One region of the Allobosea sp. 10L422 genome, then DNA from elsewhere that is predicted to be linked to it. Evidence: predicted binding sites of a transcription regulator. Region 1 holds the regulator's gene; the other holds the start of a gene.
The links. Region 1 encodes PhoB, which activates phosphate uptake and scavenging genes when phosphate is short. Its sites were predicted from a motif close to TGTCATNNANCTGTCAT; they were not measured.

Region 1 (5,156 bases):
CCTTCGTCGTCGGCAACGCCAACCGCCTGTCGGCCTCGATCCTCGATCCCGGCTCGACCATCGCCTCGCGCATCGCCAACGAGTTCAACGAGGCGATGGGCCTGCAGCTCAACTCGCTGATCGCGCTGGGCTGCATCCTGTTCTTCGTCACCTTCGTCGTCCTCGTCATCGCGCGGCTCCTGGTCGCCCGGGTGAAGCGCTACTGAGGTCCTGAGAGATGAGCATGACGACCGCTTCCACGCCGCGCGAACTGCCCCACACCCCCTGGGGGCGCGTGCGCCAGTCCCGCCGCACAGCCGACCGGCTGATGAAGATCATCGCCACGGGCTTCACCTTCTGCGCCATCTTCGTGCTGTTCTGGATTCTCGGCATGCTGCTGGTGAAGGGCATCGGCGGGCTCTCGCTCGCGACCTTCACAGAAGTCACGCCGGGCCCCGGCTCGCAGGGCGGCGGCCTCGCCAACGCCATCGTCGGCTCGGTGGTGCTGACCTTTCTCGGGATCGCGGTAGCGACCCCGGTCGGCGTGCTCGCCGGCACCTGGCTTGCCGAATACGGCAAGGGCTCGAAGCTCGCGAACCTGATCCGCTTCATCAACGACATCCTGCTGTCGGCACCGTCGATCCTGATCGGTCTGTTCGTCTATGTGATCCTGGTCGAGCCCTTCCGCGGCTATTCCGGCTGGGCCGGCGGCGTCGCGCTCGGCATCATCGCGATCCCGGTCATCGTGCGCACCACCGAGGACATGCTGAACCTCGTGCCCGGCCCGCTGCGCGAAGCCGGCTCGGCCCTCGGCGCCCCGCCGTCGGTCGTCATCACCTCGGTGACCTGGCGCGCCGCCAAGGCCGGCATGGTGACCGGTATCCTGCTGGCTCTCGCCCGTATCGCCGGCGAGACCGCGCCGCTGATCTTCACCGCGCTGAACAACAATTTCTGGTTCTCGCCGACCTTGGTCGGCGGCGTCTCGAACCTGCCCGTCACCATCTACCAGTTCGCCTCCGCTCCCTATGAGAACTGGCAGCAACTGGCCTGGGCGGGATCGCTGATCATCACGGTCTCGATCCTGCTGCTCTCGATCATTGCCCGCCGCTTTGTCGCCGGCGGCAAATAAGACTTGAATCCAACCCGGTCGCGTCCGACCTTGAGGACCATGTCGATGCTTTCGACCCTTGAACTCTCCCCGCAGACGCTCGATGCCGAGGCGCCCGTCCGGATCGCGGTGAAGAACCTCGATTTCTACTACGGCGAGCACAAGGCGCTGAAGAACATCAATCTCGATTTCCGCGACCGGCACGTCACCGCGCTGATCGGCCCGTCGGGCTGCGGCAAGTCGACCCTGCTGCGCATCTTCAACCGGATCTACTCGCTCTATCCGGAGCAGAAGGCCACCGGCGAGATCATGCTCGACGGGCGCAACATCATCTCGAACGATGTCGATGTGAACGAGCTGCGCTCGCGCGTCGGCATGGTGTTCCAGAAGCCGACGCCGTTCCCGATGTCGATCTACGACAACGTCGCCTTCGGCATCCGCCTCTACGAGAAGCCGCCGAAGTCCGAGCTCGACGACCGCGTCGAAGGCGCTCTGCGCCGCGCCGCGCTCTGGGACGAGGTCAAGGACAAGCTGAAGAGCTCCGGCATGGGTCTCTCCGGCGGCCAGCAGCAGCGCCTGTGCATCGCGCGCACCATCGCGCAGAAGCCTGAAGTGATCCTGTTCGACGAGCCGACCTCGGCGCTCGACCCGATCTCGACCGGCAAGATCGAGGATCTGCTGGAGCAGCTGAAGAGCGACTTCACCATCGCCATCGTCACGCACAACATGCAGCAGGCGGCCCGCATCTCGCAGTATACCGCCTTCATGTATCTGGGCGAGGTCGTCGAATTCGCGCCGACCAACACCATCTTCATGAACCCTGCCAAGAAGCAGACGCAGGACTACGTCACCGGCCGGTTCGGCTGAAGACCGGTTTCAAACCAGCAGCCCTCATCCTGAGGAGCCGCGCGAGCGGCGTCTCGAAGGATGGTCCAGGAGGCTCCGGAACCAACCGGAGCATCCTTCGAGACGCAAGCTTCGCTTGCTCCTGAGGATGAGGGCTGAGGGTCGAGCATGCCGACCTGAAAACGACGACGCTGCACCGGCGCTAATGATCTAGAGGACACGCCGCCCATGACCGACCACATCGTCCGCTCCTACGATACCGATCTCGAAGGCATCCGCCGCAGCCTCGCCGAAATGGGCGGCATGGCCGAGCGCATGCTCGGCGATTCGACCGTGGCGCTGGTGCGCCGGGACACCGGCCTTGCCCAGAAGATCATCACGGCCGACCAGCGCCTCGACAACCTCCAGCGGGACGTCGAGGAAAAGGCGGTACTGACCATCGCCCGGCGCCAGCCGCTCGCCAACGACCTGCGCGAGCTGATTTCGGCGATCCGCATCGCCGCCGATATCGAGCGCGTCGGCGATCTCGCCAAGAACATCGCCAAGCGCGCCGTCGCCATCGCCGGCCAGTTCCAGCCGCCGCACCGCGCCGTGGTCGGGCTCGAGCACATCAGCCGCCTGGTGCAGGCGCAGCTCAAGGACGTTCTCGACGCCTACGCTGCCGGCAACGAGCAGAAGGCGCTCGACGTCTGGCGCCGCGACGACGAGATCGATGCGCTCTACACCTCGCTGTTCCGCGAGCTCCTGACCTATATGATGGAGGATCCGCGCAACATCACCTTCTGCACGCATCTCCTGTTCTGCGCGAAGAACATCGAGCGCATCGGCGACCACACCACCAACATCGCCGAGACGATTCACTATCTCATCACCGGCGACTCGCTCGACGTGAACCGGCCGAAGCTCGACACGACCAATATCGAGGTCGAGGCGATCACCGGGAACTGAAGTAGATCATCATGGCCGCACGCATCCTGATCGTCGAGGACGAGGAGCCGCTAACCCTGCTGCTGCGCTACAATCTCGAGGCCGAGGGTTTCGAGGTCGACAGCGTCGCGCGCGGGGATGACGCCGAACTGCATCTGCGCGACCACACGCCTGATCTCGTGCTGCTCGACTGGATGCTGCCGGGCCTTTCTGGCATCGAACTCTGCCGCCGCTTGCGTTCGCGGCGCGACACCGAACGCGTGCCGATCATCATGCTGACGGCGCGCGGCGAGGAGACCGAACGCGTGCGCGGGCTCGCGACTGGCGCGGACGATTATGTGGTGAAGCCCTTTTCGCTGCCCGAGCTGATCGCGCGCATACAGGCGCTGCTGCGCCGCGCCAAGCCGGGCCATGTCGCGGGGCTGCTCGCCGCCGGGGATCTGGAACTTGACCGCACGACGCGGCGCGTCCGCCGTGCCGGCAGCGAGCTGCATCTCGGCCCGACTGAGTTCCGGCTGCTCGAGTTCTTGATGCAGGCGCCCGGCCGCGTCTATTCGCGCGCCCAGCTTCTCGACGCCGTCTGGGGCCGCGACGTCTATATCGATGAGCGCACCGTCGACGTTCATGTGGGCCGGCTGCGCAAGGCGATCACGCCGGCCAATACCAAGGATCCGCTGCGGACAGTCCGCGGCGCCGGTTACGCCTTCGACGAAACCTTTGCGCGCAGCTGAGCGGCGCTGCAGCTCTGCTCTTCATCGCAACTTGCCGTGAACCTTGCCCGCACGCTCGCGTTGATCGTGAAAATCAACGCGAGCCAGAGGAGGTCGCCGTGAGCAAGATGCCGCCCATCCCGCCGGCCAATCGAAGCGACAAGGGTCCGGGCGAGCCGGATCATGCCGAGCGCGATCTGCGCAGCGCCAGAGGTGGCGAGCGCCGACCGAGCCAGCCTGATCAGCAGGGCCAGCAGGGCAATACCCGCATCAACACGACCCATCAGGGTCTGCAGCAGGATCGTTGAAGAGGTTGCCGAATGTCGACCTCGACCAAGGCGCCGCAGACCATCCGGCACGGCGACCCGGCTCATCCCATGAGAACGCGAAGAAGCCGCCGGACATCCGCAAACCACCTGCCGATGACAACCGGCGGCACGCTCGCGTTTCGGGTGGCGGCGGCGAACTTGTCAGCCACCACTCGCATGATCCGGCGCGCAAGGGAGGCAGGGCGCCATGAGAACCGGCCTTCAGGTTGATCCTGAAGGGTGACGGCAGGCGCTTCAGCCCTCTCGGTGGAAGAGGCGGCGCAAGCTGTGCTTGGCCGCTTCCAGAGTCCTGCGGCGCTCGGCCGGCAGTTTCCGGCCGGCACGGTTGATGTAGAAGGTGAGCATCGACATCGCCGAGCGATAGGGGCCCGATTTGCGCCGGCGGCTGTGCTCGGCCGACCGCTTCAGCGAGCGCGCGATCTGGCGCGGATCGCCACGCGTGAACACGGCTTTCTCGAAATCGAGCGCGTTGCTCCGGCTGGTGATATCGGCCGACCATCTGTGCTTGTGGACGAGCATGGCGTCCTCCTGTCGGTCAGGCGTTTGGTCCGCCCTCGATGTCGCCGGCCCAGGTCAATGCGGTCTCGTACTCCTCCGGCTTGAAGGTGCGAACAGTCACGAAGGGGATCGCCGGATTGAGCAGGTCGACGAAGGCGGCAAGCCAGCCCCTGTCGGTGATCACCGCCTCACGCGGGAAGCGTTGCAGCTCCCACAGCTTGCCTAGGCTGTAGCGCGCATCCTTCCAGGCGGCAGCCAAGGTCATATCGGTGAAATCGGTAAGGTCGGCGAGGATGCCGACTTTCTCGTGTCGTGCGAGCTTCGCGTCGATATCGGCCATGATCCCGTCGAGATCGTCGCTGGTCAGCGTCTGCGACAGGCGGTAGGCGCCGACATGGTCCGGGGCGGGCAGGATCGTTAACATGACTCCTCCTTGATCCAGACAACGCGGGGCAAGAGCGGAAGTTTCGCGCGATGATCAGGCGGCTGAGGATCCACGGGTGGCGGCATCGAACCGCGCGGCTTCGGAGCGTAGCCAGCCGACGAATTCATCGAGGCCGGGGCGTTGCGGCTGGCCCAACGGGCGGATGAGCCAGCAGCCCGTCGCGCTGGTGAAGCCGAGTCCGAGCGGGTTGACGAGCGCGCCCGAGGCCAACTCGTCCGCCACGTAACAGCGCGGCGTCAGCGCGACCCCCAACCCCGCCACGGCGGCGCTGATGATGACGGAATAGTAGCCGTAGCGCACAGTATGCTCAGGCA
Region 2 (5,156 bases), on a different contig from region 1:
GGCGAAGCATGGCATCAAGCCGGAGCATCCGGCGGCGCATGGCACGGACCCGATCCTGGCGATCCATGATGCCGGCTTCGTCAATTTCCTCGAAACCGCCTGGGCGCGCTGGCAGGACCTGCCGGCCGAGCGCGGGCCGGAAGTCTGGCCGAGCACCTTCCCCTATTGGAGCGGCCGCCCGGACGAGGATGTCCGTCCGCCCTGCCGCCCCACCGGCTTCATCGGTCAGCTCGGCTGGTATCTCGGTGATCTCTCAGTGCCGATCGGCGAGCATTGCTGGCATTCGACGCTGCGTTCGTCCGAGACCGCAGTCTCTGCGGCCGATGCGATCCTCGCCGGCGAGCGCGCCGTCTACTCGCTCTGCCGCCCGTCCGGCCATCACGCCCGCGCCGATCGCGCCACCGGCTTCTGCTATCTCAACAACACCGCGATCGCCGCCCAGCGCCTGCGCTCCAAATTCGGCAAGGTCGCGATCCTCGATGTCGACGCCCATCATGGCGACGGCACGCAGCAGATCTTCTACCGCCGTAGCGACGTGCTCACGATCTCGGTCCATGCCGATCCGTCTAACTACTACCCGTTCTTCACCGGCTATGACGACGAGCGCGGCAACGGGCCGGGCGAGGGCTTCAACCTCAACCTGCCGCTCGCCCATGGCGCGGGCGGAGCCGAGATGCAGGCTGCTGTCGACAGGGCCGGCAAGGCGATCCGCGATTTCGGCGCCGAGGTGCTGGTGATCGCGCTCGGCTACGACGCCCATAAGGACGACCCGATCGGCGTCCTCAGGCTTGAAGCCTCCGATTTCGGCGCCATCGGCCGGCAGGTGAAGGCGCTCGGTCTGCCGACGCTTGTTGTGCAGGAAGGCGGCTATGCGATCGAGGCGATCGGCGACTGCCTCGATGCGTTCCTGGGTGGGTTCGCCTGAAGCCGAAACGCGCGGGTGCTATGCGAGGTAGTCGTGCAGAACCCGGCCGAAAGGCAGCGTGAAATCGACGAGCTGGTGACGAGCGCGCACGATTCTCCGCACCGGGAAGTCGGCGACCCGGCAATTGATATGAGGGATGAGATGCAACCGCGCCTCGCCCTCCCAGGCGCCATGGACCGTGATGTCCGTGAGATTGTAGCCGACGAGCTGCGCTACCTTCGGTGCGCCATCGACATCGGGCAGCAGCTTCAGGTTGATGTTCAGGCCAGCGATGCCGTCGCGCACCTTGTCGAGCTGATCTTCGAGGCTGCGATGCTTGTAGGTCATCGTGCCCATTGCGACGCGCTCGCCGTCATAGTGCAGCGTTCCGGTCAGGGTGTCCTTCATCACGCCGAGGCGCGGCACGCCATACTTCTTGGGGAAGCCCCAGATCTCCCGTCCGCCGGTGATGGGCGGTTCGTCGTCGAGATACATCTGCACGGAGAAATTGCAGGGCTGTCCCTTGTAGCTGGCATAGATCCCGGTGCCGCTCTCCTCATAGGACCCGAAGCCGGAGGAATCCGGCATCTTCATCCACTCGTAATAGACGAGGTTGCCCGGGGCCGGCTCGAGCGGCTCCGGCAACGCGGCGCGGATGATCTCAGGGTCCGTCTCGTAGGTGATGATCAGATATTCCCGCTTGATGAAGCGGTTCGGCGGATGCGGGTAGCTCGGGCTGAAGACGGGCATCGACGGTGCCTTCAGGATCTCGTCCCGGTTCATGCTGGTCGCTCCTTCTCGAAATCAGCCGCAATTCTGGCAGGGGCCCTGCGACAGATTGATGGCGACCGGACGAATAGAAAAGCTTCTCCTCACTGCCCGCGTGAAGATCGCCCTCCACCCCGAGACGTCGTTCTCGGGCGGAGGGCGTTTTGGTCGGATGCTGTCTCAGATCGCCGCTTCGATCAGGAACGGCCCCTTCTTGGCGAGCGCGGCCTTGAACAGGCTGGTGAACTCCTCGGCCGTGGTGGCGCGGGCGGCTTCGACGCCCATGCCCTTGGCCATCGAGACCCAGTCCAGCGCCGGCTCGTCGATGTTGAGCATCAGCGTGGCGTTGCGGCCGAAATCGTTGACGCCGACGGCGCGCATCTCGCCGTGCAGGATCTGGTAGGTCCGATTGGCGAAGACGACTGTGACGATGTCGAGATTCTCGCGCGCCTCCGTCCACAGACCCTGCACCGTGTACATGCCTGAGCCGTCGGCCTGCATGTTGATGACCTTGCGGTCGGGGCAGGCGACCGCTGCGCCGATGGCGAGCGGGATGCCTTCGCCGATCGCGCCGCCGGTGAGCTGGATGTAGTCGTGCTGCGGTGCGCTGTGGCAGTCATAGTAGAAGCTGCGGCCCGAGGAGACCGACTCATCGCAGACGATGCAATTCTCCGGCAGCAGGGCCGAGACGATGGCGCAGGCCTTGTCGGCATCGAGCTTGCCCGTCGGCAGGCCGGGCTGCTCCTTGCGCGGCGAGGCGATATAGACGGGCGCCGTCTTCGTCGCGCCCATCTCCTCGGCGAGCGCCGTGATCGCTGCGGGCAGATCGTCGCCCGGGCTGGCCAGCGTCGCGACCTCGCAGTCATCGTGGACAAGGCGCCCGGGCTTGCCCGGATAGGCGAAGAAACCGACCGGCGTCTGCGCGCCGACCAGCACGAGATAATCGACGTCCTTGAGCTGATCGAGCGCCTTGTCGATCGGATAGAACACCTTGGGCATGGCGACGCGGCCGGCGCCGCGCTGAATGCGCCCATTCGACATCTGGCTGAAGATCTTGGCGCCGGTCGCGGCGCAGACGCGGGCTGCCATCTCCATCGGCTTCTCCCGCAGCGCGAGCCCCGTCAGCATGATCGCGGCGCGCGCGCCATGCTTGCGCAGCCCGGCGGCGACCTCGCGAATCGCCGCTGAATCGACGCTCTTCAGCGCCGGCAGCGGCGTCGGCTTGAGGGCGGCCGGCTCGACGCTGCCCCAGGCGCAGTCGGCCGGCAGGATCACGGTGGTGACGCCGGGCAGCGTCAGCGAGGCGACATAGGCCTCTCCGATCGCCGGGCCGACATCCTCGGGCGAGGCGATGCGGCGGACGAAATGCGACATCGGATGCGCCAGGCTCTCGATATCGCTGGTCAGCGGCGCGTCATGCTGGAGATGGTAGGTGGCATGGTCGCCGACGACATTGATCATCGGCGTGCGGGCACGCCTTGCATTGTGCATGTTGGCGAGCGCGTTCGCCATGCCCGGCCCGCAATGCAGCAGCGTCGCGGCCGGCTTGTCGGCCATGCGGGCATAGCCATCGGCGGCACCGGTCACCACGCCCTCGAACAGGCCGAGCACGCAGCGCATCTGCGGCTTGCGGTCGAGCGCCGCGACGAAGTGCATCTCGGAAGTGCCGGGATTGGCGAAGCAGGTATCGACGCCGTTGATCAGAAGGGTGTCGCAAAGGCGGTCGGCGCCGTTCATCCTGAAAACCTCGACTCGATAGAAGGCGCCCCTGCGCCAGCGGCCGTGAAGGGAGGAAATTCCTCTCGCGCTGTCAAACGAGAGAATGTCATGGCTTTCCCAAGCGATGGTGATCGGCGCCTTGACGGGTTTGCATATGCATTTAACCTGATTTGGAACGAAGGTTGCTTCGCGCCGTGAATGACGCTGTCTAGGCGTCCTGAATGGCGCGTTCGCCGTTAAGCAGGGGAAGGGTTTCGAACATGGCAGCATTCAAGCGCATCGGTGCGAGCGTCGGCTTCGGCCTCGCGGCGCTTCTGGCGGCGGGCGGCGCGCAGGCGCAGACCAAGGTGAATATCGGAATTTCCGGCTGGACCGGCTTCGCGCCGCTGGTCCTCGCCAAGGAGGCTGGTATCTTCGCTAAGAACGGCCTCGACGTCACGATCAAGAAGATTCCGCAGAAGGATCGCCACCTCGCCATCGCCTCGGGTGACATCCAGTGCGCCGCGACCACGGTCGAGACCTGGATCGTCTGGGATGCGGCGGGCATCAAGACCAAGCAGATCTTCCAGCTCGACAAGAGCTATGGCGCCGACGGCATGGCCGTGCGCAACGGTGTGGGCTCGATCAAGGACCTGAAGGGCAAGACGGTCGCGGCCTCGGCGCCCGGCACCTCGCCCTATTTCGCGCTGGCCTGGATGCTCAAGGAAAACGGCATGTCCGTGAAGGATGTGACGGTCGTCAACATGGAGCCCGGTCCGGCCGCGCAGGCCTTCATCGCCGGCCAGAACGACGCGGCGATGACCTATGAGCCCTATCTCTCCACCGTCCGCGACAAGCCGGATGCGGGCAAGATCATCGCCACCACCCTCGACTACCCGATGGTGATGGACACCTTCGGCTGCACGCCGGCCTTCCTCGTCAACGACAAGGCCGCGGCCGCGCTGACCCAGAGCTATTTCGAAGCGCTGGAGATGATCAAGAAGGACCAGGCCAAGGCCTATGAGATCATGGGCGCCGATGTGAAGCAGACCGGCGAGCAGTTCGGCAAGTCGGCGGCGTTCCTGCGCTGGTCGGATGCCGAGGGCAACAAGAAGTTCTTCTCCGGCGACTGGCAGGCCTTCTCGGCCAAGGCCGCCGACCTGCTGCTCGAAATCGGCCTGGTCAAGGCGAAGCCCGACCTCGCTTCGCTGGTCGACACGAAGTTCGTCGCCGGCAAGTAGAAACCGGGGAGGCTGCTTGAGATCTCCGCGAGCCCTCATTCTGAGGAGCCATCCCGAAAGGGATGGCGTCTCGAAGGATGTTCCAGAAGGCTCGGGAACCATCTGGAGCATCGTTCGAGACGCCGCTTCGCGGTTCCTCAGGATGAGGGCTGCAGGGTGACGGCCGGCCTTGAATGCCTAAGCGGCGAAATCCTTCCGGATGTTCTGGAGCCCGGCTTGCGCGTCGTCTTCTGCGGCACGCAGGCCGGAACCGCCTCGGCCCGGCGCGGAGCCTATTATGCCGGTCCAGGCAACAAGTTCTGGTCGGTGCTCCATCAGACCGGGCTGGTGCCGATGAAGCTGGCGCCGGAAGACTTCCGCAGCCTCCCGCGCTACGGCATCGGCCTGACCGATGTTGCCAAGCGGAGCTCGGGCCCGGATTCCATGCTGCGAGGCAGCCATTTCGACGTGGCCGGCCTCGCGTCCCGGATCGCTGCCTGCGCGCCGCGCATCGTGGCCTTCAATGGCAAACGCGCGGCGCAGGCTGTCCTTGGAGTTCGCGAGGG

Region 2: a site for PhoB is predicted at 1,735-1,751, ahead of AC1DEZ_RS24505 (acetoacetate decarboxylase). Genes of this name have one in related genera too.

The regions. Positions count from the first base shown of each region.
Region 1 covers NZ_JBFTJI010000009.1:89,088-94,243, forward strand. Annotated here, with positions in the region: gene pstC (phosphate ABC transporter permease subunit PstC) at 1-206, shown strand, start outside; gene pstA (phosphate ABC transporter permease PstA) at 224-1,108, shown strand; gene pstB (phosphate ABC transporter ATP-binding protein PstB) at 1,148-1,954, shown strand; gene phoU (phosphate signaling complex protein PhoU) at 2,162-2,881, shown strand; gene phoB (phosphate regulon transcriptional regulator PhoB) at 2,893-3,591, shown strand; gene AC1DEZ_RS18190 (hypothetical protein) at 3,699-3,878, shown strand; partial or broken gene AC1DEZ_RS18195 (hypothetical protein) at 3,891-4,090, shown strand; gene AC1DEZ_RS18200 (DUF3175 domain-containing protein) at 4,134-4,418, opposite strand; gene AC1DEZ_RS18205 (SpoIIAA family protein) at 4,435-4,821, opposite strand; gene AC1DEZ_RS18210 (LysR family transcriptional regulator) at 4,876-5,156, opposite strand, start outside.
Region 2 covers NZ_JBFTJI010000015.1:234,416-239,571, forward strand. Annotated here, with positions in the region: gene AC1DEZ_RS24500 (histone deacetylase family protein) at 1-925, shown strand, start outside; gene AC1DEZ_RS24505 (acetoacetate decarboxylase) at 944-1,687, opposite strand; gene AC1DEZ_RS24510 (acetolactate synthase large subunit) at 1,853-3,409, opposite strand; gene AC1DEZ_RS24515 (ABC transporter substrate-binding protein) at 3,652-4,611, shown strand; gene AC1DEZ_RS24520 (mismatch-specific DNA-glycosylase) at 4,768-5,156, shown strand, end outside.